Regions from separate parts of the Bradyrhizobium sp. BR14999 genome, predicted to be linked through region 3. Evidence: predicted binding sites of a transcription regulator. Region 3 holds the regulator's gene; each other region holds the start of a gene.
What was found. Region 3 encodes PhoB, which activates phosphate uptake and scavenging genes when phosphate is short. Its sites were predicted from a motif close to TGTCATNNANCTGTCAT; they were not measured.
Positions count from the first base shown of each region.

Region 1: ACR9YP_RS06175 (DUF2794 domain-containing protein) is a predicted target of PhoB. The motif match lies at 3,178-3,194, and genes of this name have one in related genera.
Region 2: ACR9YP_RS28165 (acetoacetate decarboxylase) is a predicted target of PhoB. The motif match lies at 2,838-2,854, and genes of this name have one in related genera.
Region 4: ACR9YP_RS41090 (YdcH family protein) is a predicted target of PhoB. The motif match lies at 3,887-3,903, and genes of this name have one in related genera.

Region 1 covers NZ_CM148536.1:1,305,079-1,312,824, forward strand. Annotated here, with positions in the region: gene acnA (aconitate hydratase AcnA) at 1-1,686, shown strand, start outside; gene ACR9YP_RS06170 (DUF1223 domain-containing protein) at 1,908-2,684, shown strand; gene ACR9YP_RS06175 (DUF2794 domain-containing protein) at 3,257-3,628, shown strand; gene ACR9YP_RS06180 (N-acetyltransferase family protein) at 3,718-4,248, opposite strand; gene ACR9YP_RS06185 (Bax inhibitor-1/YccA family protein) at 4,508-5,299, opposite strand; gene ACR9YP_RS06190 (ABC transporter permease) at 5,562-7,746, opposite strand, start outside.
Region 2 covers NZ_CM148536.1:5,992,228-5,999,973, reverse strand. Annotated here, with positions in the region: gene ACR9YP_RS28170 (patatin-like phospholipase family protein) at 1,566-2,741, opposite strand; gene ACR9YP_RS28165 (acetoacetate decarboxylase) at 3,024-3,806, shown strand; gene ACR9YP_RS28160 (transporter) at 3,929-4,945, shown strand; gene ACR9YP_RS28155 (carbohydrate porin) at 4,968-6,371, shown strand; gene ACR9YP_RS28150 (MFS transporter) at 6,368-7,663, opposite strand.
Region 3 covers NZ_CM148536.1:499,079-506,824, forward strand. Annotated here, with positions in the region: gene ACR9YP_RS02310 (aspartate aminotransferase family protein) at 1-1,009, opposite strand, end outside; gene ACR9YP_RS02315 (GcrA family cell cycle regulator) at 1,478-1,990, shown strand; gene phoB (phosphate regulon transcriptional regulator PhoB) at 2,234-2,941, opposite strand; gene phoU (phosphate signaling complex protein PhoU) at 2,956-3,672, opposite strand; gene pstB (phosphate ABC transporter ATP-binding protein PstB) at 3,684-4,502, opposite strand; gene pstA (phosphate ABC transporter permease PstA) at 4,499-5,344, opposite strand; gene pstC (phosphate ABC transporter permease subunit PstC) at 5,346-6,335, opposite strand; gene pstS (phosphate ABC transporter substrate-binding protein PstS) at 6,507-7,520, opposite strand; gene ACR9YP_RS02350 (ATP-binding protein) at 7,665-7,746, opposite strand, start outside.
Region 4 covers NZ_CM148536.1:8,786,991-8,794,736, reverse strand. Annotated here, with positions in the region: gene aqpZ (aquaporin Z) at 1-283, shown strand, start outside; gene ACR9YP_RS41120 (5-(carboxyamino)imidazole ribonucleotide synthase) at 366-1,472, opposite strand; gene purE (5-(carboxyamino)imidazole ribonucleotide mutase) at 1,469-1,957, opposite strand; gene ACR9YP_RS41110 (GGDEF domain-containing protein) at 2,099-2,809, shown strand; gene ACR9YP_RS41105 (hypothetical protein) at 2,812-3,063, opposite strand; gene ACR9YP_RS41100 (hypothetical protein) at 3,085-3,303, opposite strand; gene ACR9YP_RS41095 (YdcH family protein) at 3,455-3,661, opposite strand; gene ACR9YP_RS41090 (YdcH family protein) at 3,990-4,169, shown strand; gene ACR9YP_RS41085 (NAD(P)/FAD-dependent oxidoreductase) at 4,275-5,378, opposite strand; gene ACR9YP_RS41080 (sensor domain-containing protein) at 5,581-7,746, shown strand, end outside.

The DNA of each region.
Region 1 (7,746 bases), 810 kb from region 3:
GTTGCGCTGGTTCAGGCCTATGCCAAGGCGCAGGGCCTGTTCCGCACCGCCAAGTCGGCCGATCCGGTGTTCACGGAAACCCTGACGCTCGACCTCGCCGACGTCGTGCCCTCGATGGCCGGTCCGAAGCGTCCCGAAGGCCGTATCGCGCTCCCGTCGGTGGCCGAGGGCTTCTCGCTCGCGCTCAGCAGCGAGTACAAGAAGGCCGAGGAGCCGGAGAAGCGCTTTGCCGTCGAAGGCAAGGACTTCGAGATCGGTCACGGCGACGTCGTGATCGCGGCGATCACCTCCTGCACCAACACCTCGAATCCGAGCGTGCTGATCGGCGCCGGCCTGCTTGCGCGCAACGCGGCTGCGAAGGGCCTCAAGGCCAAACCGTGGGTGAAGACCTCGCTTGCCCCGGGCAGCCAGGTGGTCGCGGGCTATCTCGCCGATTCCGGTCTGCAGAAAGATCTCGACAAGGTCGGCTTCAACCTGGTCGGCTTCGGCTGCACCACCTGCATCGGCAATTCCGGTCCGCTGCCGGAAGAGATCTCGAAGTCGATCAACGACAACGGCATCGTCGCCGCTGCCGTGCTCTCAGGTAACCGCAATTTCGAAGGCCGCGTCTCGCCGGACGTGCAGGCGAACTATCTGGCCTCGCCGCCGCTGGTCGTCGCGCACGCGCTCGCGGGCAGCGTGACCAAGAATCTCGCCACGGAGCCGCTCGGCGAGGGCAAGGACGGCAAGCCGGTGTACCTGAAGGACATCTGGCCGACGACGAAGGAGATCAACGCCTTCATGAAGAAGTTCGTGACCGCGTCGATCTTCAAGAAGAAGTATGCCGACGTGTTCAAGGGCGACACCAACTGGCGCAAGATCAAGACGGTCGAGAGCGAGACCTATCGCTGGAACATGTCTTCGACCTATGTGCAGAACCCGCCCTATTTCGACGGCATGAAGAAGGAGCCGGAGCCGGTCACCGACATCGTCGAGGCGCGCATCCTCGCCATGTTCGGCGACAAGATCACCACCGATCACATCTCGCCGGCCGGCTCGATCAAGCTCACCTCGCCCGCCGGCAAATATCTCAGCGAGCACCAGGTGCGCCCCGCCGACTTCAATCAGTACGGCACGCGCCGCGGCAACCACGAAGTGATGATGCGTGGCACCTTCGCCAACATCCGCATCAAGAACTTCATGCTGAAGGGCGCCGACGGCAACATTCCGGAAGGCGGTCTGACCAAGCACTGGCCGGACGGCGAGCAGATGTCGATCTACGACGCCGCGATGAAGTACCAGGAAGAGAAGGTGCCGCTGGTGGTGTTCGCCGGCGCTGAATACGGCAACGGCTCCTCGCGCGACTGGGCCGCGAAGGGCACGCGCCTGCTCGGCGTTCGCGCCGTGATCTGCCAGAGCTTCGAGCGCATCCACCGTTCGAACCTGGTCGGCATGGGCGTGCTGCCGCTGACCTTCGAGGACGGCACTTCCTGGCAGTCGCTGGGTCTGAAGGGTGACGAGAAGGTCACGTTGCGCGGCCTCGTCGGCGACCTCAAGCCGCGCCAGAAGCTGACCGCGGAGATCGTCTCCGGCGACGGTTCGTTGCACCGCGTTTCGCTGCTTTGCCGCATCGATACGCTGGACGAGCTCGATTACTACCGCAATGGCGGCATCCTCCATTACGTCCTGCGCAAGCTCGCGGCGTAAGCGCGGATTTGTGAACGATGGCTCACTGCGAAGTGAGTAGAAGCCAGAACGAAGGCGGCCTATCAAAAGGCCGCCTTCGCGCGTTTTGCGGCACGTTTCGGATGGGCCCGGCCGGTGGAAAACCTCCTCCTGGACGGATGAATGTGCTGCGCCCCGTAAGATTACGGTGACCATCAGGCGATAAGATTCCCTCTCACGAGCAATGGTGTGCGGCGTTCGACATGACAACAATGACGGCTTCTCATCCGATTTCACGTTGGTCCAGTGCCCTCTGGTCGGGTGCTCTCGGCATCTGTGCGATCGTCGCCGTCATCCGCCCTGCCGGGGCTGATCCCCGCGCCGTTGTCGAATTGTTTACCTCGCAGGGCTGCTCGTCCTGCCCGCCCGCCGACAAGGTCATCGGCGATCTCTCCAAAGATCCCTCGGTCATCGCGCTGAGCATGCCGATCGACTATTGGGACTATCTCGGCTGGAAGGACACGCTGGCCGATTCGCGGTTCTCTGCGCGGCAGCGTGCCTACTCGCGCATGCGCGGCGACCGCGAGGTCTACACGCCGCAGGTCGTCGTCAATGGCTCGACCCATGTCATCGGGAGCGATCGCACCGGCATCGAGAATGCGATCGGCAAGACCGACAAGGGCATGGGCGTGATGAGCGTGCCGGTGACGATGTCGCTTGCGGGCAAGCAGATCAGCGTCTCCGTGGCCGCGAGCAACGAGCCCACGGTCTCGCATGGCGAGGTCTGGATCTGCTCGATCGCCAAGTCGGTGCCGATCACGATCACCCGCGGCGAAAATCGCGGACAGCAGATCACCTACCACAACGTGGTGCGCAACCTGCTCAAGGTCGGCGATTGGACCGGCCGTCCGGAAAGCTGGACGGTGCCGATCGAGAACCTCACGCGCGACGGCGTCGACGGCGCGGTGGTCTATGTTCAGGATGGCAACCGAGAGAAGCCGGGTGCAATGCTGGGCGCGGCGTACACGTCGCTGCACTGATTTCACTCGCTCACCCGCGTCGCGCTCGCTCTAACTCCTCATGGTGAGGAGCGCGCCCTTGCGCGCGTCACGAACCAAGCAGGCCCGGCGGATGCAGCTCGGCCTTTCATCCTTCGAGACGCCGCGCGAGCGCGGCCCTCAGGATGAGGGGGAGAGCCGGCGCATGAGGAGAGCGAAGGCTCGGCGAGTCGGAAACATCCCGACACAAACAAAAAAGGACCAACTTGCGTTGGCCCTCCTTGTCGCGCGTACAGACCCGATCCTGTCGACCCCGGGGGGCTGGGGGCTGAGGAATCCGGAACCGAAGGACCGGGCCAACGCACATGAGCCTTTTCGCAGTGCAGGGCGGCAGTCGCTAGGCGGAAAAGCGGCGACACTATGATTCCTGCTAACGATCCCGTGACGGTTTGCCGCGACAAAGTTCCACCATTGCGTGTGTCCCGATTCGATGAGTCGAACGGGGAGGCCCCTTGCGGTAGGGACCGGTTGGCGCAATCATGCAACTGTCATGATGCCAGAGGTTCCGGTTGTCGCGGACACGGGTCATGCCGTGCGATGAGGAGGCGCTTCCCATGAATCTGATGTCGGAGGATGCCGAGCCGAGCGAGCAGCGCGCGGCGGCGCGCCCCGCCGCTGCGACGACGCAGCCGAATCGGGTGACGTTCAACCGCCTCGAGCTGCACCGGATTCTCAATCTCTACGGCCGCATGGTCGCCGACGGCGAGTGGCGCGACTACGCCATCGACTTCCTGAAGGACCGCGCCGTGTTCTCGGTCTATCGCCGCGCCTCGGAAGTGCCGATCTATCGGATCGAAAAGGACCCGCGGCTTGCGCGCAAGCAGGGCATGTACAGCGTGATCTCGGCGACCGGCCTGATCCTGCGCCGCGGTCACGAGCTCGAGCGCGTGCTGCTGGTGATCGATCGGAAGCTGGCGGTGGTGTGAGGCTTTCGTAGCCCGGATGAGCGAAGCGACATCCGGGACTTTGCTTGCACCGTTCCCGGGTATCGCTTCGCTCACCCGGGCTACGGCATCTATTTCCCCGGCACCGTGCTCGCGCCCTCGCCGAGATCCCGCTGCATCATCACCGTATCCAGCCAGCGGCCGAATTTCAGCCCGACATTGGGATGCGTGCCGATCATCTTGAAGCCGCTCTTGGTGTGAACGCCGATCGAGCCGGCATTGGCGGAATCGCCGATCACGGCGATCATCTGGCGGAAGCCACGCGCCTCGCATTCGGTGATCAGCCGCTCCAGCAGCAGCGAGCCGACACCGCGGCGGTGGAACGAGGGATCGAGATAGATCGAGTTCTCGACCGTGAAGCGATAGGCCGGCCGCGGCCGGTAGGCCCCGGCATAGGCATAGCCGGCCACGCGACGATCGAGGATGGCGACGAAATAGGGATAGCCGCCGTCGGTCAGCGCGCGATAGCGCCGCGTCATCTCGGCAAGGTCGGGCGGCTCCAGCTCGAACGTCGCGGTGCCCTCGCGGACGGCCTGCTGATAGATGGCGGTGATGGCGGGAAGGTCGGCCTCGGTGGTGGGCCTGATTTCAGGTGCGGACATGGCGGGAAGGATAGAGGCTTCCCGCGGCGGCTGGAAGGGGCTCCGCTGCTTCTCCGGCGTCATTGCGAGCCACCGGGTCCGCGCAACGCGCGGCCCGATGACAGGCTCCGCGAAGCAATCCAGAAATGCATCCGTGAAGGCACTCTGGATTGCTTCGTCGCAAGAGCTCCTCGCAATGACGGTGCCTGTGGGTACAGCCCGGCCCAAACAAAAACCCCGGCCCTTCGGCCGGGGTTCATGTCGTTCCCTCGTCCTGGCGTTAGTCGCGCTGGCCGAGGAGCTGCAGCAGCAGCGTGAACAGGTTGATGAAGTTCAGGTACAGCGACAGCGCGCCGGTGATGGCCGCACGCTCTGCGATGTCACCGCCGGCCGAGGCGTAGCCGTAGATGTAGTCGTTCTTCAGCCGCTGGGTATCCCAGGCGGTGAGGCCCGCGAACACCAGCACGCCGACCACCGATACGATGAACTGCAGCATTGAGCTCGCCAGGAACAGGTTCACGAGGCTCGCGATGATGATGCCGATCAGGCCCATGAACAGGAACGAGCCCATTCCGGTCAGGTCACGCTTGGTGGTGTAGCCGTAGAGGCTGAGCGCACCGAAGGTCGCCGCGGTGATGAAGAACACCCGCACGATCGAGGTGTGCGTGAACACCAGGAAGATCGACGACAGCGAGATGCCCATCAGTGCCGAGAACACCCAGAACAGGATCTGGGCGGTCGAGGGTGCCAGGCGGTTGATGCCCGCCGAGATCACGAACACCATCGCGAGCGGCGCCAGCATGAACAGCCACTTGAGCGGACTCACGAACATCGCGTAGCCGAACGGCGTCAGGAACAGCTTGCCGACACGGACGGCTTCCGGCGTCGGGACGTCCGTCACGGCGGCCATGTAGACGCCGAGCGCGGCAAGGCCCGTGATGGCCAGGCCGATGCTCATGTAATTGTAGATGCGCAGCATATAGGCGCGCAGGCCGGCATCGACCGTCGCGGCGTCAACACGCCCGGCGGCCCTGCCGAAAGGAGAAGCGTAGTTACGGTCTAGGTCCGACATGGTCGAATTCCCGTTGGTTGGTCCGGTCCGGCATGAGGGTCGCCACGCCGCCGGTTCGTCAGTTCTATCTCGGATACCGATCCCAGCCGACTAAATTTTGGCTCACAATCGGGGCTCCGAACCCACTCGATATGTGGGAAACTAACACATTCGCTGCAACCGTCCACGCGCGGCCGAATGTCGCCCTCGGCCACAATCCTGACGGGCGGACGTGGTTAATCGCAGGAATCGTGCGATTCCGCTCCCGCGCCGCTACCTTTTGTCACAAATTCCGCAACACCGTCGCGGGCTTTTTGTTCAACGCGAGCAGCGTGCCGGCGAGCCCGAGCCCGACTGTGACGACGAGCGCGGCCGCGACCACGCCGGCGGCGCTGCCGGCCTGCCAAACGAAACTCAGCGTCATCAGCCGCGTCACGATCATCCAGGCCGCGATGCTGCCGGCGATCACGCCGAACATTGCGGTGGCGAGCCCGATCAGGAGGTATTCGAGCGCATAGGCGCCGAGCAGCCGCAGCCGCGTCGCGCCCAGCGTCTTCAGGATCACCGCATCATAGACCCGGTGGCGATGGCCGGCGGCGAGCGCCCCGCCGAGCACCAGGATCGCCGAGATCAGGGTCACCGCACTGGCGCCGCGGATCGCGAGCGCCAGGTTGGTCACCACCGAGCCGACCGTCTCCATCACCTCGCGCACGCGCACGCTCGTCACCATCGGATAGGCGTCGGCTACCTGCTTGATGATCTTGCCGTCGCCCGCAGCGTTGCTGCCGGCTTCGGTCAGCGTTGCGATATGGGTATGCGGCGCGCCCTTGAAGGCGTTCGGCGAGAAGACGAGGACGAAATTGATGCCGAGCCCCTGCCAGTCGATGGTGCGCAGATTGCCGATTCTAGCCGGGATGTCACGGCCAAGCACGTTGACCACGATCTCGTCGCCGAGCTTGAGGCCGAGTCCGTCGGCGATCTTCTTTTCGATCGAGACCAGCGGCGGCCCGGAATAGTCGGCGCTCCACCATTCGCCCTCGACCACCTTGGACCCCTTCGGCAGCTCGCCGGTGTAGGTCAGGCCACGGTCGCTTTGCAGCACCCATTCGGAATCGGTCGAGGGCTTGAGCTCCTCGGCGCGCAACCCGCGCGCGCCGACGATGCGGCCGCGCAGCATCGGCACGTCCTCGACCTTGGCGCCGGGGGCAATCTGGCGCAGATAGAGGTCGAACTGCTCGGCTTGCGCGCTCGGGATGTCGATGAAGAAGAACGATGGCGCCTGCTCGGGAAGCGACGCCAGGAACTGGCGGCGCAGATTGCCGTCGATCTGGGTGATGGTGACCAGCACGGCGAGCCCGAGCCCCAGCGACAGCACGACGGACGGCGTCAGCGCGCCCGGCCGGTGGATGTTGGCGATAGCCAGCCGCAGCATCGGCAGCCGCGTCCGCGGCAGGTGCCGTGCGATGGTCATCAGCAGCGCGGCGATGCCGCGCAGCAGGGCGAACACGACGACGGAGGAGGCGACGAACACCACGGCGATGCGCTTGTCGAAGGACAGGCCGATCACGACGGCGACGAGCAGGACGATCACGACGCCCATGAACACCAGATAGCCTAAGCGCGGCCGGTGCCATTCCGAGCTGATGGTGTCGCGAAACAGCGCGGCCACCGGCACGTCGTGGACGCGGCCGAGCGGCCGCAGGCCGAAAGCCAATGCGGTGAGCAGGCCATAGACGAAGGACAGCGCTAGCTCGTCGGCATGCACGGCCGGCACCACCGGCAGCGGCAACAGCTTGCCGAACAGGCCGACGATGGCGAAGGGCATCGCGGCGCCGAGCGCAAGGCCGATCACCGAGCCGATCGCGGCGAGCAGGATGACCTGCGCGAGATAGATGCCGAACACGTCGCGGCCGGTGGCGCCGACGGCCTTGAAAGCCGCGATCACCTCGAGCCGGCGGTCGATATGGCTCTTGACGGCATTGGCGACGCCGACGCCGCCGACCAGCAGCGCGGCGAGGCCGACCAGCGTCAGGAACTGAGTGAAACGGTTGATGTTGCGCTCGAGCTGCGGCGAGGCGTTGGAGCGGCTGCGGATCTCCCAACCGGCCTGCGGCGCCGCGTTGCGCGCATCAGTGATAAAGGTTTCGGTGGCGCGTTCGCTGTTGGCGGCGTCAGGCAGCTTCACCCGGTAGACCCAGCGCACCAGGCTGCCGGGCTGGATCAGGCCGGTGGCGCGCAGGCCCGCCTGGCTGATCAGGAAGCGCGGGCCGAAGCCGATGCCGCCGGCGAGCTTGTCGGGTTCGGCCTCGACGGTGCTGCGGATCTGGAACGTCGCCGAGCCGATGGTGACGCGATCGCCGGTCTTGAGCGAGAGCCGCGCCAGCAGCGTCGGATCGGCGGCGGCGCCAAACGCGCCGTCATGCTCGGCGAGGAGATCGGACATCGGCAGCGGCGGCGCCAGTTTCAGC
Region 2 (7,746 bases), 3.3 Mb from region 3:
AGTTGCCCTGAGAATCGGGTTTCGGCCAAATCAGATAGAACACCCAAGCTACCGTCAGCGGCTTCTCCAGAACCGACGACAGTCGGGCTCCACGCCGCGCGGCTGCAATACCGCAGTCCGGAGCAGGCGGGCTTCAGCCCGCCAAAGTCGTGGAGAACCGAAATGGGAATGCACCCCACTTCGGGGTCGAAGCGTGTGCACGTGAATTCGTACACACGGAAGCGGCTCGGTCGTTTAGAGCATGTGTGCGAGCACTGGCGCTCTTGGCCGAACCAACTCAGCTTCGACTTCTAGGCCAGTCTGCAAAGCTGGCTTTGCTAACGGTAGCTTGGGTTGCCCTCCATGCAACCGAGATGCGAAGCCCGGCCAGCGCCGGGCTTCGCTGCTTATGATAACTCAGCCGACGATTTCCTCCCTATTAGGAGAGTTGCGCCACTCTCGAAACGCAAACTCGCTAACTGCGTCCGAACCCGGCCTTCGCGCCGGGTTTTTTCATGCCCGGATGTAGGAGCTGCGTCGTAACCAGGTTCGACGCCCTCCCCAAGTCCTCAAAATCAGTTCGAGGCCGCGACAGCGCGCTCAGTCCCTCACGACCGAGCGCGCTGTCGCGCGTGCGCGTTTGCGTCCCATCAACCGAATGAAAGGAACTACACGCATGAACGGCTCTATTTGGATCGATACCTATAATCGCATTCGCGATGGGCGGATTCAGCAGGTTTGCGGGCATTGGCGACGCTTGCCGCGTCGCCGCACGTCAGCGACCGCAATTCCGTTTCCGCATCCGTCGGTCGCGTAGAGACACCACGTTCGCTTGACTGACATCGCCGTCGGACGGAGCCTTCAGCTTTCTGCCCGGCGGCATTTTCTTTTTGGACCGCGTAACGCTCGCCTCCACCTCGCTCGGATCAGCGCCGATGAAACGCTTTAGCGCCCCATCAAAGGGCATATTGAGGCCAAGGGGCGGCTCCGGCGGAGTGCTTCTTATCTTCCTACTCATCGGCGATCGGCACTTTGTCAGGCTGCGGACCGACGACGCCGTCAAACGGGGCGTTCATGCGCTCCGTAGAGCTCATGCTACGCCGATTCAGGCGCCAAGTCATTTCCTGCACATACTGTTGCAGGTGCTTCGCCTGACCCAATGATGGGTTCCCACAATCTGCCGCTTGAGGAGCGCCCAAACCGATTCAACCGAATTGGTGTGCGCCTCGTCCTTCTTGTACTCGCCTAGAAGCGCAAATCCAGGACCCATAATCACAGGGAGACGTTTGGCGTAGACTGTTGACCCCTCTCCCGCGCCACAATGATCGCCTGGGGTAGTTGGCCCCCGGCCGGGACGACACCGATTGTATTGCGGCAGCCTTTTGCCTCACGCGCGATGTGAGAAATTTTCGTCACAAGTCCACTGTCTGTGTCAATTCGGAATAATCGCATTATAGCCCTGTTTTGCCCGACGTGTCAAACGGCGCTGCGGACGCACCAGGCTAAGCCATTGATCCGCCACGCACGGGCTACTGTGCATGGGGTTGTTTTCGCACTTTTTGTTTGAGCGCTCGCCGGAAGGCGCCTCACGCGCTCTCCGTCTCCCGGTGCACGTCGTGCACCACGAGCCCCATGCCTTCGTCCGGCATCCTGATCCAGTCGCGACGCTTCAGGGTGCGCTTGGTGTCCTCGTAACCGCTTGTCCAATGCTCGCGCATCGAGGTGCCCGAGAACTCGTGGTCCTTGGCGTCTCCCTCATAGGCCTTCTGCTGGTAGATCAGATGCAGAATCGCGATCTCCGGCATGTTGCGCAGGCTCGCCTTGAGCTTGCGCTCCTCCTCGGAGAGCTGCTCGTCCGGCAGCTTCGCCAGCGCCTTGTAGAGCAGGATCTTGAGGTTGTGCGTGCGGCGATAGACGTCGGTGTTGTGGCGCGTGCGCGAGGAATACATGATGTCCTTGTGGCGGGCCATGACGTCCTGGATCGAACGCGGCAGCACGCCGCGTGCGCTGAAGAGGTCGACCTGGAACACCAGCGAGTTGAGCGCGTCCTCCTGGTCGAGCAGATGCTGGAGCGGTGTGTTGGAGACGATGCCGCCGTCCCAGAAATGATCAGTGCCGATCCGCACCATCGGCAGCGCCGGGGGCAGGGCGCCTGAGGCCATGACATGCTCCGGCTCGATCTCGTCATGGGCGTTGTCGAAATAGATGAAATTGCCGGAGAGCACGTTGACCGCGCCGACCGCGAAGCGGACCCTCTTCTCGTTGATGAGATCGAAGTCGACGAGCTCGAGCAGGCTCTCCTTGAGCGGCATCGTGTCGTAATAGCTGGTGGCGGTGCGTGCGCCGATCGGGCTGAACCAGGGATTGACCCGGTGCGGGGTGAAGAAGCCCGGCTGGCCCATCGCCGACGTCATCCACGCGCTACAGAGATTGCGCCACTGGCGGAAGACGTCGCCATCGGGCGTGTAGTGCCAGATCTTGCGGTTGGTGATGCGCTCCCAGAAGATGCGCAGCGCCTCCAGCCGCTTCTCCGGTTTGTTGCCGGCGATGATGGCGGAGTTGATCGCACCGATCGAGACGCCGCAGACCCAGTCGGGCTCGATCCCCACCTCGTGCAGCGCCTGGTAGACGCCGGCCTGGTAGGCGCCGAGCGCGCCGCCGCCTTGCAGCACCAGCGCGACGCGGTCGCAGCGCTCTGGACGCCAGCCCCGCGCGGGCGGCTGATGGGTCTGATAGGTCGGTTGCGACGTGCGGGCGTCCATGGCCGATGCCTCCTGCCGAGCATGCGCCGGAAAAGTGTGCAGCGGTTTTCCGAAAGGATCATGCTTCAATGACAAGCCAGACGATTACGTCCGGCAGTGACGGCGTGATGACAATTTCGGCGCCGATGCATCGGCTGCAGATCAACCGAAACGCGAATGGCCCGAGGTCGTGCGCCTGACGGAATTCCTTCACATCGCAGTCAATGACGGCGGCTAGCAATTTGCATCGAGCCTGACGCGGCCGGGCGGGCATCACATAAGGCATCACACAGGAGACCAGCGATGCGCAGGGAAGACGTGCTGAGACTTCCGTCCATGCCAGCGGCCGGGCCGAGCTATCCCGCCGGGCCCTATCGCTTCGTCAACCGCGAATTCCTCGTCATCAGCTACGAGACCGATCCGGACCTGATCCGCGCCGGCCTGCCCGAGCCGCTGGAGCCGATCGACCAGCCGATCGTGCATTACGAATGGATCAAGATGCCTGACTCCTCCGGCTTCGGTAGCTACACCGAGTCCGGCCTCGTCATTCCCGCGCGCCTCAACGGCGAAGAGGTCAATTTCGTCTCGCAGATGTACCTGGACGACGATCCGCCGATCGCCGCCGGCCGCGAGATCTGGGGCTTTCCGAAGAAGTACGCCCATCCCAAGCTCGAGATCGTCAAGGACACGCTGACGGGCACGCTGGAATATGCCGGCCAGCTCGTTGCCATGGGCACGATGGGCTACAAGCATGAGAGCATGGCCGGCAACGGCAATCTCACCCGCGCCACGCTGTCGAAGACGCAAATCAATCTGAAGATGATTCCGGGCGTCGACGGTCGCCTCGAAGTCTGCCAGCTCGTCGCCATCAACCTCACCGACATCGTGCCGAAGGGCTCCTGGATGGGGCCCGGCCGTTTGCATCTGGTGCCGCACGTCAATGCGCCGGTCGCCGACTTCCCGGTTCGCCGCTGTCTCGGCGCGCACCATTACATCGCCGACCTGACGCTGCCGTTCGGCCGCGTCGTGCACGACTACGTCAGGGAAGCCGCGGCATTGGCCACGACGGGGCTGGCCGCGGAGTAGGGCGGCCGTCGCTCTGCATCATCAAACTGTAACAAAGCCGTAATTGAGTAGCCGCGCGGGGTCCGGAAGATGCCGTCAGCCATCTTCCGGATACGGGGCATTGTTGACGGTTGGGATTGGCCATGGCTGAGCCGGCAAAGCTAGTCAGCGCGATAACGAATGCCGAACCCGCCATTGCCGGTCTCGTGTGGGCCTTCCGTCTGCACAGCGACGGCAGCACTGAGGCGCTGCCGATCGACCAGCCGATCGAGTTCAGTCATGACGGCCGGCTCTGGCTGCATTTCAACCTGACCGATGCGCGCGTACGGCCGTGGATTGCGGCATCAACGCTGCCGCCGCTTGCGCGCGAGCTGCTGCTGTCGAACGACACGTTCCAGCAGCTTCACGTCATCGATCACTGCGTCTACGGCGTGTTCTCCGACCTTGTGCGCGAGATCGACAGCGCGACGGAAGAGACCGCGTTCCTGCGCTTCGCCATGACCGAGCATCTCCTGGTCAGCGGACGCCATCAGGCGCTGTGCTCGGCGGACGCAACGCGCCGCGTGCTCGAAGGCGGCTATCGCATCGACAATGTCGCCCATCTCCTGGAAAAGATCGTCGACGAGGTCGCCGACACGCTTGACAGGATGGCCGACAAGCTCGGGCAGGAGATCGACGACATCGAGGAGCGGATCCTCGCCGACGATAGCAAGCCGGAGATGCGCCGCAATCTCGGCCGGCTACGCCGGACCTGCGTGCGGCTGCATCGTCAGCTCACGGGCCTTCGCGTACTGTTCCACCGCCTCGACCAGAAGAACACCGACCATCTGTCGCCGGCCTTGCGGATCCACGCCGGCAAGCTGGCGCAGCGGCTGGACGGGCTCGATCACGACATCGTCGAGCTGCGCGAGCGCAGCCGCCTGCTCGAAGAGGAGCTGCGCTTCAAGAACGAGGAGGAAAGCAACCGCCACCTCCACACGCTCTCCATCGTGACCTCGCTGCTGCTGCCGCCGACGCTGGTCACCGGCATCTTCGGTATGAACACCAAGGGCCTGCCGCTCACCGACGTCGAGAGCGGGTTTCTCTGGGCGGCGGTGCTGATGGCCTCCTCGGTCGGCGCGGCCTACCTGTTTATGCGGCGCACGGGCATATTCAAATAGCGTGTGCCAGCCAGTATCGATCGTGAGTTGGCGTCCCCATACATCTGCATTGCGAGGCGCGGCCGCAATCGCGCTGGCGTGCACGGCAGCAAGCACAAGTGCATTGGCTGGCGCCAAGGACGAGAGCGCGGCCGAGTGGCTGTTTCCAAAATGGTTCAACGAATGGCATGACGGCCTCGCCAACAAGGGCCTGAACTTCGGCGCGACCTATATCGCCGACAATATCGCCAACGTCTCCGGCGGCGTGAAGCGCGGCGCCATCCATTTCGGCCGTCTCGATCTGTCGGTCGATGCCGATCTCGACAAGCTGGTCGGCTGGACTGGCGGCCGCTTCTACGCCAATGCCTTGGTGATCTACGGCCGCGGGCTGTCGCGCAACTACGTGATGAATCTCGCCACCATCAGCGAGATCGAGGCGCTGCCGGACCAGCGGCTCTACAATGCGTATTTCGAGCAGAGCTTCTTCAATGATCGCCTGAACATCAGGGCCGGCCAGCAGGCCGCGGACGTCGAGTTCTTCGACAGCCAGACCGACGACCTCTTCATCAACGGCACCTTCGGCTGGCCGGCGATCAAGGCATCCAACCTTCCGGCCGGCGGCCCGGCGCCACCGATCGCGGTGCCCGGCATTCGTATCAAGGCGGCGCTGACGGACAAGATCACGGCCTACGGTGCGGTCTTCAATGGTGATCCCTCAGGGCCGGGCGATGCCGATCCGCAATTGCGCGACCACCATGGCCTCGCGTTTCGTGTCAACGATCCGCCCTGGGTGATCGGGCAGGTCCGCTTCACCTACGACATCGATGTCGGTGGCCGTCCGCTCGCGGGCAATTTCACACCGGGCGCCTGGAAGCATTATGGCTCGTTCGACAGCCAGCGTTTTACCGCCGAGGGCGTCTCGATCGCCGATCCCAGCGGCAGCGGCATTGCCGCAAAACTTCGCGGCAACTACGGAATCTTCGCGGTGATCGAACAGGTGCTTTATCGTCCGCCCGAGGTGAGGGACAACAGCACCTCAGCCTCGCTCCCTGGCATCACGGCGTTCGGCCGTATCGCCTACAGCCCGCCGGACCGCAATCTGATCGACCTGTATATGGACGGCGGCATCGGCTTCGTCGGCTTCACGCCTGGCCGTCCCCTCGACCGATTCGGCGTGGCGATGGCCTACATGCGGATTTCGAACACCGCCCGCAATCTCGATCTCGACACGCAGGCCTTCACGGGCATCCAGAGTCCGGTGCGCAGCAACGAGACCCTGATCGAGATGATCTACGAGGCGCACGTCAAGCCGGGCTGGCTGATCGCGCCTTACTTTCAGTACGTGTTCCGCCCCTCTGGCGGCGTCCCGAACCCGAACGATCCGACCGGCATCTCGTGGATCGGTGACGCCGCGGTGTTCGGCGTCACCACCACGATCAGGTACTAGGCCATGGCCGCTTGCGGATTCGGCTTGGGTTGCCGCGACAGCGCCAGCACGATCAGCGAAGCGAACACGCACAGCGCGCCGGCGATGAAGAAGGCGGGCAAATAGCTCTGATAGACCGTCCGCGAAAAACCGGCACCGAAGGCGGCAGTACCGGCACCGAGCTGATGGCCGGCAAAGATCCAGCCGAACACCAGATTGGCGCGCTCGGGTCCGAATTTTTGAGCTGTGAGCCGCACGGTCGGCGGCACCGTGGCGATCCAGTCGAGTCCGTAGAACATCGCGAACACCGACAGGCCGTAGAACGAGAAATCGCTGAAGGGCAGGAAGATCAGCGAGAGCCCGCGCAGGCCGTAGTACCAGAACAAGAGCCAGCGATTGTCGTAGCGGTCCGACAGCCAGCCCGACATGATGGTGCCGAAGAAATCGAAGATGCCCATCGCAGCTAACAGGCTCGCCGCCTGCACTTGCGGGATGCCGAAATCGAGGCACATCGGGATCAGGTGCACCTGGACGAGACCATTGGTTGAGGCGCCGCAAACGAAGAAGGTCGCAAACAGGATCCAGAACGCAGTCGACTTCGAGGCATCGCGCAGCGTGCCGAGCGCAACGCCCGTGATCGAGCCATGGCTCACGGGCGGAGCGGGCAGGGGCGCGGTGCCTTCATCGCCGAACGGGCGCAGGCCGACATCGCTCGGCCGGTCGCGCATCGCGAGCAGGACTGCCAGGGCCGAGACGCCGAGCATGATGCAGACGAAGCCGAGCGCGAGACGCCAGCCGAAGCGCTCGGTCAGGCTTGCGAGCAGCGGCAGGAACACGAGCTGGCCCGTGGCGACGCTCGCCGTCATGATGCCGACGACGAGGCCGCGTCTTGCGGCGAACCAGCGCGTGGCGATGGTCGCGCCCAGCACCAGCGCGGTCATGCCGGTGCCGATCCCGATCACCACGCCCCACAGCGCCACGAGTTGCCAGACCTCGGTCATGCCGAGCGAGAGCACGAGCGCCGACACGACGATCAGCTGCGCGGCGAGCGTGACGTTGCGCAGGCCATAGCGGTTGAGCAGGGCGGCCGCGAACGGCGCCATCAGCCCGAACAGGATGAAGCGGATCGACAGCGCGGAGGAAATCTCCGCCGTGCTCCAGCCGAACTCCTTTTGCAGGGGAACGATGAACACGCCGGGCGCGCCGACCGTGCCGGCGCCGATCAGCGCGGCGAGGAAGGTCACGCCGACCATCACCCAGCCGTAGTGGATGTTGCGGCGGGAAAGTGCTGCCGCGAGCCAGTTCGAGATCATTGGGCCTCAACGTTGATGGGCAGGTCGCAACAGACCTGCGTCAGCTTGCAGGATGGCACGGGACGCGTCTGTCGAAAATGACA
Region 3 (7,746 bases):
TGCCGATCAGGAGACCCTCGCCCCGCACTTCGCTGACGACATCAGGATGGCGATCGATCACGGAGGCGAGCTTCTGCTTGAGCAGCAGCGACATCTTCTGCACGTGATCGAAGAAGCCGGGCTTGAGCATGACGTCGAGCACGGCGTTCGCAGCGGAGATCGCGAGCGGATTGCCGCCGAAGGTCGAGCCGTGCGAGCCGGGTGTCATGCCGGAGGCCGCTTCCGCGGTCGCAAGGCAGGCACCGATCGGAAAGCCGCCACCGAGCGCCTTCGCCAGCGACATCACGTCGGGCGTGACGCCGAGACGGCGATGCGCGAACAGATCGCCGGTGCGGCCCATGCCGGTCTGCACCTCGTCGAACGCGAGCAACAGGCCCTTCTCGTCGCAGAGCTGGCGCAGCGCCTTGAGAAAGGCGGGTGCCGACGAACGCACACCGCCCTCGCCCTGGATCGGCTCGATCAGGATGCCGGCGGTCTGCGGACCGATCGCCTTCTTCACGGCCTCGATATCGCCATGCGGGACCTGGTCGAAGCCGTCCATCGGCGGGCCGAAACCTTCGAGATATTTTGCCGAGCCCGTCGCAGCCAGCGTCGCCAGCGTACGGCCGTGGAAGGCGCCTTCGAAGGTGATCATGCGATAGCGATCGGGATGGCCTTTGGCGGCGTGATAGCGCCGCACGACCTTGATCACGCATTCCAGCGCTTCGGCGCCGGAATTACAGAAGAACACGAAGTCCGCGAAACTCTCGTTGCACAGACGCGTTGCAAGCCGTTCGCCATCCGGGCTCTGGAACAGGTTCGACATGTGCCAGAGCTTGGTCGCCTGCTCCTGCAACGCCTTGACCAGCGCGGGATGGGCATGGCCGAGCGCGTTCACCGCAACGCCCGACGTGAAATCGAGATAGCGATCGCCATTGGTCGCGATCAGCCAGCAGCCTTCGCCGCGCTCGAAACCAAGGTCGGCCCTGGCGAAAACGGGAAGCAGATGCGGCGCGGCGCTGTTGGTCATGACCATCACTTGGATGTTGCATTTGAAAGTTGAGACCTGCCTGGCGTGCCTTGCGCAGCGCACCATTGACCGGTCCGGAAAACGAAACGTGCCGCCTTTTAAGGGCGGCACGCGGCACTATCTTATGCCTGGCAAGACCGGTGTCAATGCCGCCCGGAAAGCCTCGCGAAACGCTGAATCCGTAGTCTTGCGGTGCCGATTTTGCGGGGTTTTCACCACGGAACATGTGGAAGCGAGTCGGCGGACTCTTGCGCGGGAGTCACGCCATATTGTAGCGTTTGGCCTGTCAGATACGACATCTCGTGCAGCGGTTCTGATCCTCTAAGTCCTCATGTACCGGCGTAAACGTTCGGGCGTCAGTAGCGCGCCCGGCGAGCCTTAAGGGATTCTGGCGGCACGGGTTTTTCAAGGCTTAGGCATTCGCTGTGAGGCCCCAGGATGGCGGCGCGCAGCGAGGGAAAGGGTGCAATGACGGTTTTGACCTGGTCCGACGATCGCGTCGAGCAGCTGAAAAAGCTCTGGGAGGCCGGACTTTCGGCCAGCCAGATCGCGGCCGAGCTCGGCAATGTGACCCGCAATGCCGTGATCGGCAAAGTGCACAGGCTCGGCCTGTCGGGCCGCGCCAAGAGCCCATCTTCGGCCGCGCCGCGGCCGCGCAAGGCGCGCCCAGCACAGCACATGATGCGGGTGACCCGGCCGATCTCGCGCGGCAACACCGCGCTGGCGCAGGCCTTCGAGGTCGAGGTCGAGGCCGAACCGGTCACCTACGACAACGTGGTGCCGATGAGCCAGCGGCTGTCGCTGCTGGAATTGAACGAGGCAACCTGCCACTGGCCGGTCGGCGATCCCTCGAGCCCGGATTTCTTCTTCTGCGGCGGCAGGGCGCTGTCCGGCCTGCCCTACTGTGCCCAGCACTCGCGCGTGGCCTATCAGCCGGCCGCAGATCGCCGGCGCGCGCCGGCCAAGCCGAGCACGCGGTGAGTTTGTTCTGAGACCAGAAATGAGCCGTCGTGCGATGGCGGCTCTACATGTTCGGTGTCGTCCCGGCGAAGGCCGGGACCCATAGCCACCGAATGCCATTTGGCGAAGACTCTCAATGATGCGGCTGCACCGTGCAATCAAGACCGCGCCCAATCGATAGATCACGCGGTATGGGTCCCGGCCTTCGCCGGGACGACGCGGAAATTGGGGCGACAGCTCGCTAACTCATCCCCACCAAACGCCTTACGTCTGCTCCGCCTTCGCAAACCGATCATCCAGCGCATAGCCGGCGCCGCGGACGGTGCGGATCGGGTCCTGCTCGCGGCCGAGATTGAGCAGCTTGCGCAGGCGGCCGATATGGACGTCGACAGTGCGCTCGTCGATATAGATGTCGCGGCCCCAGACGCTGTCGAGCAGCTGCTCGCGCGAGAACACGCGGCCGGGATGCTCCAGGAAGAACTCCAGCAGGCGATATTCGGTCGGGCCGAGATCGATCGGCCGGCCCGAGCGCGCCACGCGGCGCTTGTCCCGATCGAGCTCGATGTCACCGTAGGCGAGCACGGTGGCGAGCCGCTCCGGACTTGCGCGCCGCAGAAGGCCCTTAACGCGCGCGAGCAGCTCCGGCACCGAGAACGGCTTGACGATGTAGTCGTCGGCGCCGGTCGCAAGACCCCGCACCCGCTCGCTCTCCTCGCCGCGCGCGGTGAGCATGATGATCGGGAGTTGCTTGGTCTCGGGACGGGTGCGCAGCCGCCGGCACAGCTCGATGCCTGATAGTCCCGGCAGCATCCAGTCGAGCACGATCAGATCCGGGATGTGTTCCTTGAGGCGGGTGTCGGCGTCGTCGCCGCGCATCACCGTCTCCACGTCATAGCCGTCGCCTTCGAGGTTGTAACGGAGAAGCTCGGTGAGAGCTTCCTCGTCCTCAACCACCATAATGCGTGCGCCCATGTTGTCGTCGCTCCCTAGGTATTCGGTACCGTCGTGGCGAAGGTCGTCATGTCGCCCTTCGGCCGCTTGTCGGTGATCGCCTGCCCCTCGATCATGTAGAACACGGTTTCGGCGATGTTGGTGGCGTGGTCGCCGATCCGCTCGATGTTCTTGGCGCAGAACATCAGATGGATGCAGAACGAGATGTTGCGCGGATCCTCCATCATGTAGGTGAGGAGCTCGCGGAACAGCGAGGTGCAGATGGCGTCGACTTCCTCGTCGCCCTTCCACACCGCCATTGCCGCCGGCAGGTCATGCGCGGCATAGGCGTCCAGTACCGACTTGACCTGCTGCTGCACGAGGTCGGTCATGTGCTCCAGGCCGCGGAACAGTTTTAGCGGATGGAAGTCCGTCTCCAGCGCCGCAACGCGCTTGCCCATGTTCTTGGCGAGGTCGCCGATGCGCTCGAGATCGGTGGCGACGCGCATGGCGCCGACGATCTCGCGCAGATCCACCGCCATCGGCTGGCGGCGGGCGATGGTGAGCACGGCGCGCTCCTCGATGCGCTTCTGCAGCGCATCGAGCTCGGCGTCGGTGGTGACGACGCGCTGACCGAGCGCGACGTCGCGGCGGATCAGCGCGTCGACGGAATCGACGATCATGCGCTCGGCGATGCCGCCCATCTCGGCGACCAGGCGGGTGAGCTCCTGGAGGTCGGTGTCGAAGGCCTTTGCGGTATGTTCAGTACCCATGTCCCGTCTCCTCAGCCGAACCGGCCGGTGATGTAATCCTGCGTACGCCGGTCGCTCGGCGACGTGAAGATCTTGCTGGTGTCGTCGAACTCGATCAGCTCGCCAAGATACATGAAGGCGGTCTTGTCGGAGACGCGCGCCGCCTGCTGCATGTTGTGGGTGACGATCGCGATCGTGTAGTTCTCGGACAGTTCCTGGATCAGCTCCTCGACCTTGGCGGTCGAGATCGGATCGAGCGCCGAGCAGGGCTCGTCGAACAAGATCACTTCAGGCCGCACCGCGACCGTGCGGGCGATGCAGAGGCGCTGCTGCTGGCCGCCGGAGAGCGACAGGCCCGAAGCGTTGAGCTTGTCCTTGACCTCGTTCCACAGCGCGCCGCCGCGCAGCGCCTTCTCGACCCGGTCGTCCATCTCCGACTTCGAGATCTTCTCGTAGAGGCGGATGCCGAAGGCGATGTTCTCGTAGATCGTCATCGGGAACGGCGTCGGCTTCTGGAACACCATGCCGACGCGGGCGCGCAGCAGATTGAGGTCGAGCTTGGGGTCGAGAATGTTGGTCTGGTCCAGCATCAGCTGGCCGGTGACGCGCTGGCCCGGATAGAGGTCGTACATCCGGTTGAAGATGCGCAGCAGGGTCGACTTGCCGCAGCCCGACGGGCCGATGAACGCCGTGACGCGGTTGGTGCCGAGCGTCAGGTTGATGTTCTTCAGCGCGTGATGCTCGCCGTAATAGAAGTTGAGGTTGCGCACCGTCACCTTGGCGGGCGCTTCCGGCAGCGGATGCGAGGCCAGGTGACCGTTGGAACTCACGGATACGGACAGGTCGGTCATTTTGCGGTCCTCTCGGCACCGAGGATGCGGGCGCCAATGTTCAGGGCAAGCACGGTGAGCGTGATCAGCAGCGCGCCGCTCCAGGCGAGTTGCTTCCAATAGGCGTAGGGGCTCTGCACGAAATTGTTGATGGTCACGGGCAGGTTGGCCATCGTCTTGTTCAGGCCGAGGCTGAAGAACTGGTTCGACAGCGCGGTGAACAGTAGCGGCGCGGTCTCGCCGGCGACGCGGGCGGTGGCGAGCAGCACGCCGGTGATGAGGCCGGAGCGCGCGGCGCGGTAGGCGATGCGCTTGATCACCAGCGAGCGCGGCAGGCCGAGCGCGGAGGCCGCCTCGCGCAGCGCGTTCGGCACCAGAAGCAGCATGTCCTCGGTGGTGCGAAGCACCACGGGGATGACGATCACGGCGAGCGCGAGGCTACCCGCGATCGCCGAGAAGCCGCGCATCGGCACCACCACGGCGCCGTAGATGAACAGGCCGATGATGATCGAGGGCGCCGACAACAGGATGTCGTTGATGAAGCGGATCACCGAGGTCAGCTTGTCGTTGCGGCCGTACTCGGCGAGATAGGTGCCGGCGAACAGGCCGAGCGGCGCGCCGATGCCGACACCGAGCACGGTCATGATCAGCGAGCCGACGATGGCGTTGAGCAGGCCGCCTTCGGACGCGCCGGGCGGCGGCGTGTTCTCGGTGAAGACCTGGAGGTTCAGGCCGCTAAGGCCGTTGTAGAGCAGCGTGATCAGGATCAGCGCGAGCCAGGTGACGCCGAAGGCGGCGGCGGCGATGCAGAGCCCGCGGATGACGATGTCGGTGCGGCGACGGCGTGCGTAAATCGGGTTCATGTCACTTCCCCGCCTTCTGTTCCAGACGCAGCAGCATCAGCCGCGCGGCCGCGAGCACGAAGAACGTCAGCACGAACAGGAGCAGACCGAGCAGGATCAGGCCGGACTGGTGCAGGCCGTCGCTCTCGGCAAACTCGGAGGCGATCGCCGCCGAGATCGTGGTGCCCGGTGCAAAGATCGACGAGGAGATGCGGAACGAGTTGCCGATGATGAAAGTCACCGCCATAGTCTCGCCGAGCGCGCGGCCCAGCGCCAGCATGACACCGCCGATGATGCCGACACGGGTGTAGGGGATCACCACGCTGCGGACGACTTCCCAGGTGGTGCAGCCGACGCCGTAGGCGGCCTCTTTCAGCACCGGCGGCACCGTCTTGAACACGTCGACCGAGATCGAGGTGATGAAGGGCAGCACCATGATGGCGAGGATCAGCGCGGCGTTGAACAGACTGAGATAGGACGGGGGACCTGCGAAGATCGCCCCCAGCACGGGAACGCCGTCGAAGACCCTGATCATGAAGGGCTGGAAGGTGTTGGCCAGGAACGGGCCCAGCACGAAGAAGCCCCACATGCCGTAGATGATCGACGGAATGCCGGCGAGCAGCTCGATCGCCATGCCGATCGGGCGGCGCAGCCATTGCGGGCAGAGCTCGGTAAGGAAGATCGCAATGCCGAGACCGACCGGAATGGCGATCAGCATCGCGATGAAGGAGGTGACGAGCGTGCCGTACATCGGCCCGAGCGCGCCGAGCACGGGCGGATCGGCCGAAGGCGCCCAGCGCTGCGTCCACAGGAACGACAGGCCGTATTCCTTGATCGCCGGGAAGGCGCCGACGATCAGCGAAATGATGATACCGCCGAGGATCAGCAGCACCGAGATCGCGGAAAGCCGCGTGATCCAGTAGAAGGTGACGTCGCCGAGCTTGAACGCGCTCAAGGCCTTGGCGCGGTCATACGGTCCGGCGTCGTCGATTACATCGCTCTGAACGGCCATCTCTGCCACGCCGATCCCCTGTACCCGTTCTCTATACGCTTGTTGCCGGAGTTGTGCCCCGGATGCGGCGCGAGCTGCGAAGCGGTGCGACGCTGATCCGGGGCCCGGTTCTTGTGGGTCCCGGGGCTGCGCAGCAGCGTTTCACGCTGCAGCGCGTCCGGGACATTCGCTTCAGCTCTTGATCTCGGCAGCCCAGGTCTTCTCGATCAGCTGGACGACGCTGTCCGGCATCGGGATGTAGTCGAGCTCTTCAGCCGCCTTGCCGCCGTTCTTGAAGGCCCAGCGGAAGAACTTGATGGCTTCCTGGGAGGCAGCCTTGTCCGTCGCAGACTTGTGCATCAGGATGAAGGTCGCCGCCGTGATCGGCCAGGACTTGTCGCCGGGCTGGTCGGTCAGGATGACGTAATAGCCAGGAGCCTTGGCCCAGTCGGCGTTGGAGGCGGCGGCCTGGAAGGCCTCGACGGTCGGTTGCACCGGCTTGCCGGCCTTGTTGACGAGACCGGTGTAGGTCAGCTTGTTCTGCTTGGCATAGGCGTACTCGACATAGCCGATCGAGTTCTTGGTCTGGCTGATGTTGCCCGACACGCCTTCGTTGCCCTTGGCGCCGACGCCGACCGGCCACTCGACCGCGGTGCCCTCACCGACCTTGCTCTTCCAGTCCGCGCTGGCCTTGGAGAGGTAGTTGGTGAAGTTGAAGGTGGTGCCCGAACCGTCCGAACGGCGGACCACGGTGATCGCCTCCGCGGGCAGCTTCACGTTCGGATTGAGCTTCTTGATCGCGGCATCGTCCCACTTGGTGATCTTGCCGAGATAGATGTTGGCCAGCGTCTCGCCGTCGAACACCAGTTCGCCGGGCTTCACGCCCTCGAGGTTGACGACGGGGACGATGGCGCCCATCACCATCGGCCACTGGACGAGGCCGTCCTTCTCGAGCTGCTCGGCCTTGAGCGGCGCGTCGCTGGCGCCGAAGGTCACGGTCTTCGCCTGGATCTGCTTGATGCCGCCGCCCGAGCCGATCGACTGGTAGTTCAGACCGTTGCCGGTCTCCTTCTTGTAGGCATCAGCCCACTTCGAATAGATCGGGAACGGGAATGTCGCACCGGCACCCGTGATGTCGGCTGCAAACGCCGCCGTCGTCGATGCGGCGACCAAGCCGGCAGCGACGATAGTTTTGAGGAAATTCATGCTGGTCTCCATACAGGGGAGCGAAGCGCCATCCGCGCCCGATCGCGCTCCCCGCGCCGCCCCTTTAGGAGCGGTCGGCTGTGCTTTTACGAAGGTTTCGTGACAGCTGGATGACACCTTCAAGCGATTGAAATCGCTTGATTTTCAGGTCGAAGTCGGAGGCCTGGCCTGGGGAAAACAGGCGGTAAAAGTGGCGCCCTGTTTGGGTACGCTTTCGATCAGGAGC
Region 4 (7,746 bases), 550 kb from region 3:
CATCATCATGGGCGCCACCCATGGCCGTGCGCCCGCGGGCTTCGCGCCGCTCGCGATCGGGCTCTCGCTGGTGATGATCCATCTCGTCAGCATCCCCGTCACCAACACCTCGGTGAACCCGGCGCGCAGCACGGGTCCCGCGCTGTTCGTCGGCGGCTGGGCGCTGTCGCAGCTCTGGCTGTTCTGGGTCGCGCCATTGATCGGCGGCGCGCTGGGCGGGGTGATCTACCGCTGGCTCAGCGAGGAGCCCACAGGCATCGTCGCAGGCGTGAAGACCGCGTAATCGCTAGAGCATGATCCGGAAAAGTGTGCAGCGGTTTTCCGGAAAGATCATTAGGGGGATCGCAGCGATTGCTGCGGTCCCTTCACGTGCCTTTCATCGGCCTGACTTCGGTGATGTGTCCCATCTTGCGGCCGGGGCGCGGCGTGCCCTTGCCGTAGATGTGCACCGTGGCGCCGGGAACGGTCAGCCACTTGTCGTAGTCCTTGATCTCGTCGCCGATCAGATTGGTCATGGTGACGACTTCGCCGTGGCGCACGGGCTTGCCGAGCGGCCAGCCGGCGATGGCGCGGATGTGCTGCTCGAACTGCGAAATGGATGCGCCGTCCAGCGTCCAGTGTCCGGAATTGTGCACGCGCGGAGCGATCTCGTTGACCAGCACCTTCGGTCCGGTGCCATTGGCGAGCACGAACATCTCGACGGCGAGCACGCCGACATAGTCGAGCGCGGTCGCGATCTTGCCGGCGACGCTGCGCGCTTCCTCGGCGAGAGAATCCGGGATCGGCGCGGGCGCGCGCGATATCTTCAGAATGTGGTCGCGGTGCTCGTTCTCGGTGACGTCGAAACACTCGACCTGACCCGCGGCCGAGCGCGCGGCGATCACGGAGATCTCGCGCTCGAACGGCACGAAGGCCTCCAGGATCGCCGATTTGGTGGCGAGACTGGTCCACACCTTGGCGATGTCGTCGCCCTCGCGGATGATGGCCTGGCCCTTGCCGTCATAACCGAAGCGGCGGGTCTTCAGTACGGCCGGAAGACCGATTCGCGCGATCGCCTCGCGCAGCGACGAGACGGAGGTGACGTCGGCATAGGCGGCCGTGCCGATGCTGAGCCGCGTCACGAAATCCTTCTCGGCCAGCCGGTCCTGGGTGGTCTCGAGGATCTTCCGGTTGGGCAGCACCGGGCGGCGCGCATCCAGCACCATCGCGGCGGCCGCCGGCACGTTCTCGAATTCGTAGGTGATGACGTCGACGTCGTTGGCGAACAGCTCGAGCGCCTCGACATCGGCATATTCGGCGCAGGTCGCATTCAGGACCACGTCGAAGGCCGGCGAATCCGGATCGGGCGAGAACATCTGGCAGCGCAGCCCGAGCCGCGCCGCAGCCATGGCCAGCATCCGGCCCAGTTGTCCGCCGCCGAGAATTCCGATGGTGTCACCGGGCTTCAGCTTCACCTGCCTGGCGTCGGTCACGCCTTGTCCTCCGGACGCTCGGCAACCGCCTCGGTCTGCGCCTTGCGCCAGGCGGCCAGGCGACCGGACAGGGCGGGGTCGGACAGCGCCAGCACGGAAGCCGCCAGCAGCGCCGCATTGATCGCGCCGGCCTTGCCGATCGCGAGGGTGCCGACCGGGATGCCGGCGGGCATCTGAACGATCGAATACAGCGAATCGAGGCCCTTGAGCGTCTTCGATTCGATGGGCACACCGAACACCGGCAGTTCCGTCAGCGACGCCGCCATGCCCGGCAGGTGCGCGGCGCCGCCGGCGCCGGCGATGATGACCTTGTAACCCGCCGCCTTGGCGCCCTTGGCGAAAGCGAACAGCCGATCGGGGGTGCGGTGCGCCGAAACGATGCGGGTGTCGGCGGCGACACCGAGCGCGGCAAGCGTATCGGCGGCATGCCGCATCGTGTCCCAGTCCGACTGGCTTCCCATGATGATGGCGATCGGCGCGGTCATGACGTCAAATGTGCCCGGAAAACAGAAAGATAGGCCAGATTAAAGGTTCCGGCCGGCGGCTCGCAAGGCGGTGGCAAGGAGAAGGGAATGCACTATCCTGTCTTGGTGAATCCCCGCAAGCCTTCATTGAGCAGGATGCCCATGAAGAAACCAAAAAGGGCGAGTGCTGCGAAGGCCAAAACGGGCCGAAAGACCAGCGCCAGCCGCTCCAAAGCCGCTGCCAAGCGTCCGGCCAGGCCGGCGCGGCGCCGGACGCCGGCCGATGGCGCCACGGAAACCATCAAGGCGACCATCCGCGGCTTGCGGAGCAAGCTCAAGGCGGCGGAGCGGCGGGTCGCGGAGCTCGAGGCGGCCGCTGACACCGATTTCCTGCTCGAGATTCCGAACCGGCGCGGTTTCGAGCGCGAGCTCAACCGTGCCATTGCCTACATGAAGCGCTACCGCGCCAGCGGCGCGCTGATCGTGCTCGACGTCGATCGGCTGAAGCCGATCAACGATTCCTTCGGACACGCCGCCGGCGACGAGGTGCTGAAGGCGATTGCCGCGACGCTGACGCGGCGGGTCCGCGCCTCGGATGTGGTCGGTCGTCTTGGCGGCGACGAGTTCGCGCTGTTGCTGTGGAATCTCAGCGAGACCGACGCCAAGGCGAAGGCCGCCATCCTCGAGCAGGCGATCGACGAATTGTCTTTCACGTTTCAGGGCCGGCACGTGGTTGCGGGCGCTTCGGCTGGCGTGGCGCTGCTGGGGCCGCAGTCCGACGCGGGCCGCGCCCTCGAGGAAGCCGATGCCGCCATGTATGTGCGCAAGGCGCACCGGCGCCACGAGCGGCAGATCAGGCCCGTCAGCAGCTGATCCTACAGCGTGGTGAGATCTTGCGGCACATTGCCGAACTTGCGCAGCAGTGTGGCGTCGCCGAATTCGCCGGTCATGGGATCGCCGCTGCGGCTGAACGCGATCGCGCCGATGTGACCGGCACCGCGCGACAAGATTTCGGCCCGCCGCAACGCGGCCGCCGAACTCTGGCACTCCTCTGCGGCGCCCGCGACGGGCGATCCGTCAGCATCGATCAGGAAGGGCATTGCAACGTAGTAGGTCACATCCGACATGGCGTTGCTCCGATGTTGAACTCAGGCGGCGCTGCTCTTGCTCCGCATCTTGCTGAGCGAGGTCTCCGGAATGCAGCCGGCGGAAATCGCCGCCTGCAATTCCGCCAGCTCGGCTTCCAGATATTCATTGGCCATGATCAGCGCCTTGATGGTGCTGCGCAGATTGCCGTCGCACATCGCGATCGCCTGATCGCAAGCTTGTTCATAATGGCTGTTGTCGAGAAGGGCGGTTGCCGACATCTGCGTTGTCCTTCTGCCTTTCCTTGGCGTTTTCCCTTGGCGTTTTCCCTGGCCTGTCTGGAGCCGGGTCGTCCTGAATGTTCCTATTTTGTTCTTTTTGAGTCAAGCGGATTCGGATACGGCGAGCCGCCGCGAACGACCGGCTCAGGGCTCAGGCGATGATGTCGGGCGTGATCTGGTCTTCGATGAACGCGATGCGATCGCGCAACAAGAGCTTACGCTTCTTCAACCGCTGTAACCGCAACAGGTCGGGGGCGGGCGATTGATGCAGTGCATCGATCGCCGCATCGAGATCTCGGTGTTCCTGCTGCAACCGGGTGAGCTCGACTTCGAGCTCACGCTCGTTTTCATTGGTCATGTCTGCGGTGGCCGAAAACCGATAGGCGTGAGATCTGGGCTGTGGATGCCCTGTGGAAATTATCGTCCTTGCGCGGCGTGACCGCAAGCGATCTGCGGTCATTGCCCGCCGATCTCCCGCAACATATTTCTGCGAGTCGCTGCGCCGCCGCGCAGACGCATTGATATCATGGATTTTTCTCGCGTGGTTCCTTACTCACGCTTCGTTACATATGAATTTTCAAAAATGACGCCGCGACGACGGATACCCATCGACAGAACGAATCGGTGATGTACAGTCTCTCGTCCGGATCGAATCCTGAGGTTCAACCCTACCGAGGAGGTTTCGAATGACAATTCAGGCACATCTTGTTGAATTGGAACGGAAGCACAAACTTCTCGAAAACGAATTGCACGAAGCTCTCGTGCACCTTTCAACAGACGACCTGCAAATTGTTGAGTTGAAGCGCCGGAAGTTGATGGTCAAGGACCAGATCGAGCGTCTGAAGCAAGGCGACACGCTCCACTAGTGACCCCCGTAACAGCGTAGAGTTGATCATACCCTTTCAAGCGGGGATGAGTGCGTTTGCGCTCACCCCTGCTGCAATGTGCGTCGTGCAAAATTTGCGCGGCGCCTAGATGTCTGCGAGTTCGGAGACGTGATCGGCGATCGCAAGCGACGACGTCAGTCCCGGCGATTCGATGCCGAACAGGTTGATCAAGCCTGCGACGCCGTGATCGCGCGGGCCCTGCATCAGAAAATCCTGCGTGGCCACCGCCGGCGGCACGATCTTCGGGCGAATGCCTGAATAGCTCGGCATCAACGCCCCGTCGGGCAGCGTCGGCCAGTATTTGCGGATCGCGGGATAGAAGCGCTCCGCGCGTGACGGATCGACCTCGTAATTGATCGTCTCGATCCACTCGACGTCAGGGCCGAAGCGGGCCTGCCCTGCCATGTCCAGCGTCAGGTGCACCCCTAACCCGCCGGGCTCGGGCACCGGGTAGATCAGGTGCGAGAACGGCGCCCTTGCATTGCAGCTGAAGTAATTTCCCTTGGCAAGATAGGCCGGCGGAATCCGGTCCAGCGGCATGCCGTCGATGTTGCGCGCCACCGTCGTTGCCGAGAGCCCCGCAGCATTGATGAGCAGGTCGCATTGCAGCGTCATCGGCGCCTCGCCGCCAGCCTCGATCTCGATACCGCCGGCGGCTGCCTTGGCACGGACCAGTGGCGTGTGGAACGCGAAGGCCGCGCCGGCCTCCTCGGCGTCGCCGCGCAGCGAGAGCATGTAGGCGTGGCTGTCGATGATGCCGGTCGACGGCGACAGCAGCGCGGCGTCACAGGCGAGCGCCGGCTCCAGCGCGCGTGCGGCCTCGCCCGAAAGCAGCTGCATGTCGAGCACGCCGTTGGCCTCGGCATGTGCCTTGATCGATTGCAGCTTCTCCGTCTCTTTCGCGCTGGTCGCGACGATCAGCTTGCCGCAATTTTTGTGCGGGATGCCGCGCTCGGCGCAGTAGCGGTAGAGCGCGTGCTTGCCGCCGACGCACATGCGCGCCATCCAGCTGCCGGCGCGGTAGTAGATGCCGGCATGGATCACCTCGCTGTTGCGTGAGGAGGTGATGGTGCCGATGGCCTCGGCTTCCTCGAGCACGATGACCTCGCGTCCGGCCTGCGCGAGCCGTCGAGCCACCGCGAGCCCGACCACGCCGGCTCCGATGACGACGCAATCGACTTTATCCATGGTCGTGCAGGACGTCCGCTGGAAGCGCCGGTGGCAGCGGCTCTGGAATCGAGGGCGCGCGGCCGTTTTCCGTTAAGGAAGCATTTATCATGTCAGGGCAATTGCCGTATTTCGCGTCAAATTTTTCCGTTGCACATACAGGCGTTTACCCGATCCAAACCCGTGAAGCCAGACAATCCGACGTTGAAATAGCGGGTGGCTGATGTCTGAGAAGAACTGGCACGTGGGCAGCACGCTTCCGATCGCTGTGCAGGCCGTCCTGTGCCTGGCCGGCGCGGTCGCGCCCGCACGCGCCGTTGCGCTGTCGGACAGCTTCACCGCTCCAGGTGATCTCGCCAAGCTCGATGCCAGCGTGATCTGGGAAGTCCTGATCGCGGGCCTCGTCGTCTGCTCGTTTCTCGCCGCGATCGCGCTGTGGATCCATTCCTCGCTGCGCCGGACCAGGCGTTTGCAGCTGCGGCGCAATGCCTTCGTCTCCTCCGCCATGAACAATCTCAACCAGGGCGTGGTGATGACGGATGCGCAGCGGCGCGTCATCTTCTGCAACGACCGCTATCTCGATATCTATGGCCTGACGCGGTCGGATGTCCGGGCCAACATGAACGGCTACGAACTCCTCGCGCTGCGACGCAAGCGCGGGGTGCTCGGCGGCGCCTCCGACGACGAGTTCTACGAGAAGGCGACAAGCAGCAACGGATTGATCACCGAATTGCCGGATGGACGGGCCATCCTGGTGAAATTTCACGTGCTGCCGAACGGCGGCTCGGTGGCGACGCATCTCGACGTCAGCGAACAGCGCAGGCTGTCGCAACAGCTCGCCGCCACCAAGCAGTTCCTGGAAACGGTGCTGGACAACGTGCCGGCCTGTGTTGCCGCGAAGAACATCGAGGACGGCTGCTACATCTTTGCGAACACCGCCTATGAGCGCTTCTGGGGCTTCTCGCGGGATCACGTCGTCGGCAAGAATGCGCGCGAGCTGTTTGCGCCCGCCTCGGCGGCCAGCATCGAGGCGGCCGACCAGGCCGCGCTCAATTCGCCGGACGGCCAATTCCGCAACGAATTCGAGGTCGAGCGTGGCGGGGAGCGGCGCATGGTCGCCTCGATCCGGATCGCGGTCCGCAATGAAAGCAATCGGCCCGGATTCTTGCTGCTGGTCTTCGAGGACATCACCGACCGCCGCTCACTGTCGCAGGAGCTGGAGAGCGCCAAGAAGTTCCTCGAGCTCGTGGTCGACAACATCCCGGTGGCGCTGATCGTCGAGCAGGTCAAGGATGGCCGCTATCTGCTCGCCAACCGCAGCGCCGAGACGATTCTCAACCGCAGGCGCGAGGAGGCCACGGGCCTGACCGCCGCCGATATCTTCAATCCCAAGGAAGCCAAGCTGATCATCGCGCGCGACGAGGCCGCGATCAAGAAGCGCGGGATGATCACCGAGGAGCATCCGATTTCCACCAAGGACGGCCTGCGGCTGTTCCTGACCCGCCGCGCCACCGTGCTGAGCGATGCCGGCGACCCGCAATATCTGATCAAGACCCACGAGGACGTCACCGATCGCCGGCAGACCGAGTCGCGCATGGCGCATATGGCCTATCACGACGGCCTCACCGACCTGCCGAACCGCGCCGCCTTCCTCCAGGCGCTGACCCAGATGATCGAGGCCTGCGAAGGCACCGGCGAGGAGTTCGCCGTCCTCTGCGTCGACCTCGACGGCCTCAAGGAGGTCAACGATGTCTTCGGCCATGCGCTCGGTGACAAGCTCCTGATCGAGGTGGCCCAGCGGCTCCAGGATTCGGCGCGCGGCGGCGTGGTGGCGCGCCTGTCCGGCGACGAGTTCGGCCTCATCATCGATGGCAAGCAGCCGGAGGCGGGTCTGGCGCTGGCGCAGCAGCTCGGTGAGGCCGTCGCCCGGGAATTCCAGATCGACGGCCGACCGGTCCGTGCTGGCGCCACCACCGGCATGTCGATCTTCCCCCACAATGGCGCCGATGGCGCCTCGCTGCTTGCCAATGCCGGCGCGGCGCTGTTCCGCGCCAAGCAGAAGTCGCGCGGCACGATCAGCCTCTACCAGCCGGAGATGGACCAGCAGATCCGCGACCGCCGCGTGCTGCACCAGGACCTCTCGATGGCGATCAAGAATGGCGAGCTCTCGCTCGCCTTCCAGCCGCAGGGCGCCGCCGGCCACAGCGTCGCCGAGAGCGAGATCATCGGCTTCGAAGCATTGGCGCGCTGGCAGCATCCGGTGCGTGGCCAGGTTTCGCCGGCCGAATTCATCCCGATCGCGGAAGAGAGTGGCCTGATCGTCGAGATGGGCGAGTGGATTCTGCGCGAGGCCTGCCGCGAGGCCGCGTCCTGGCCAAAACCGCTCCAG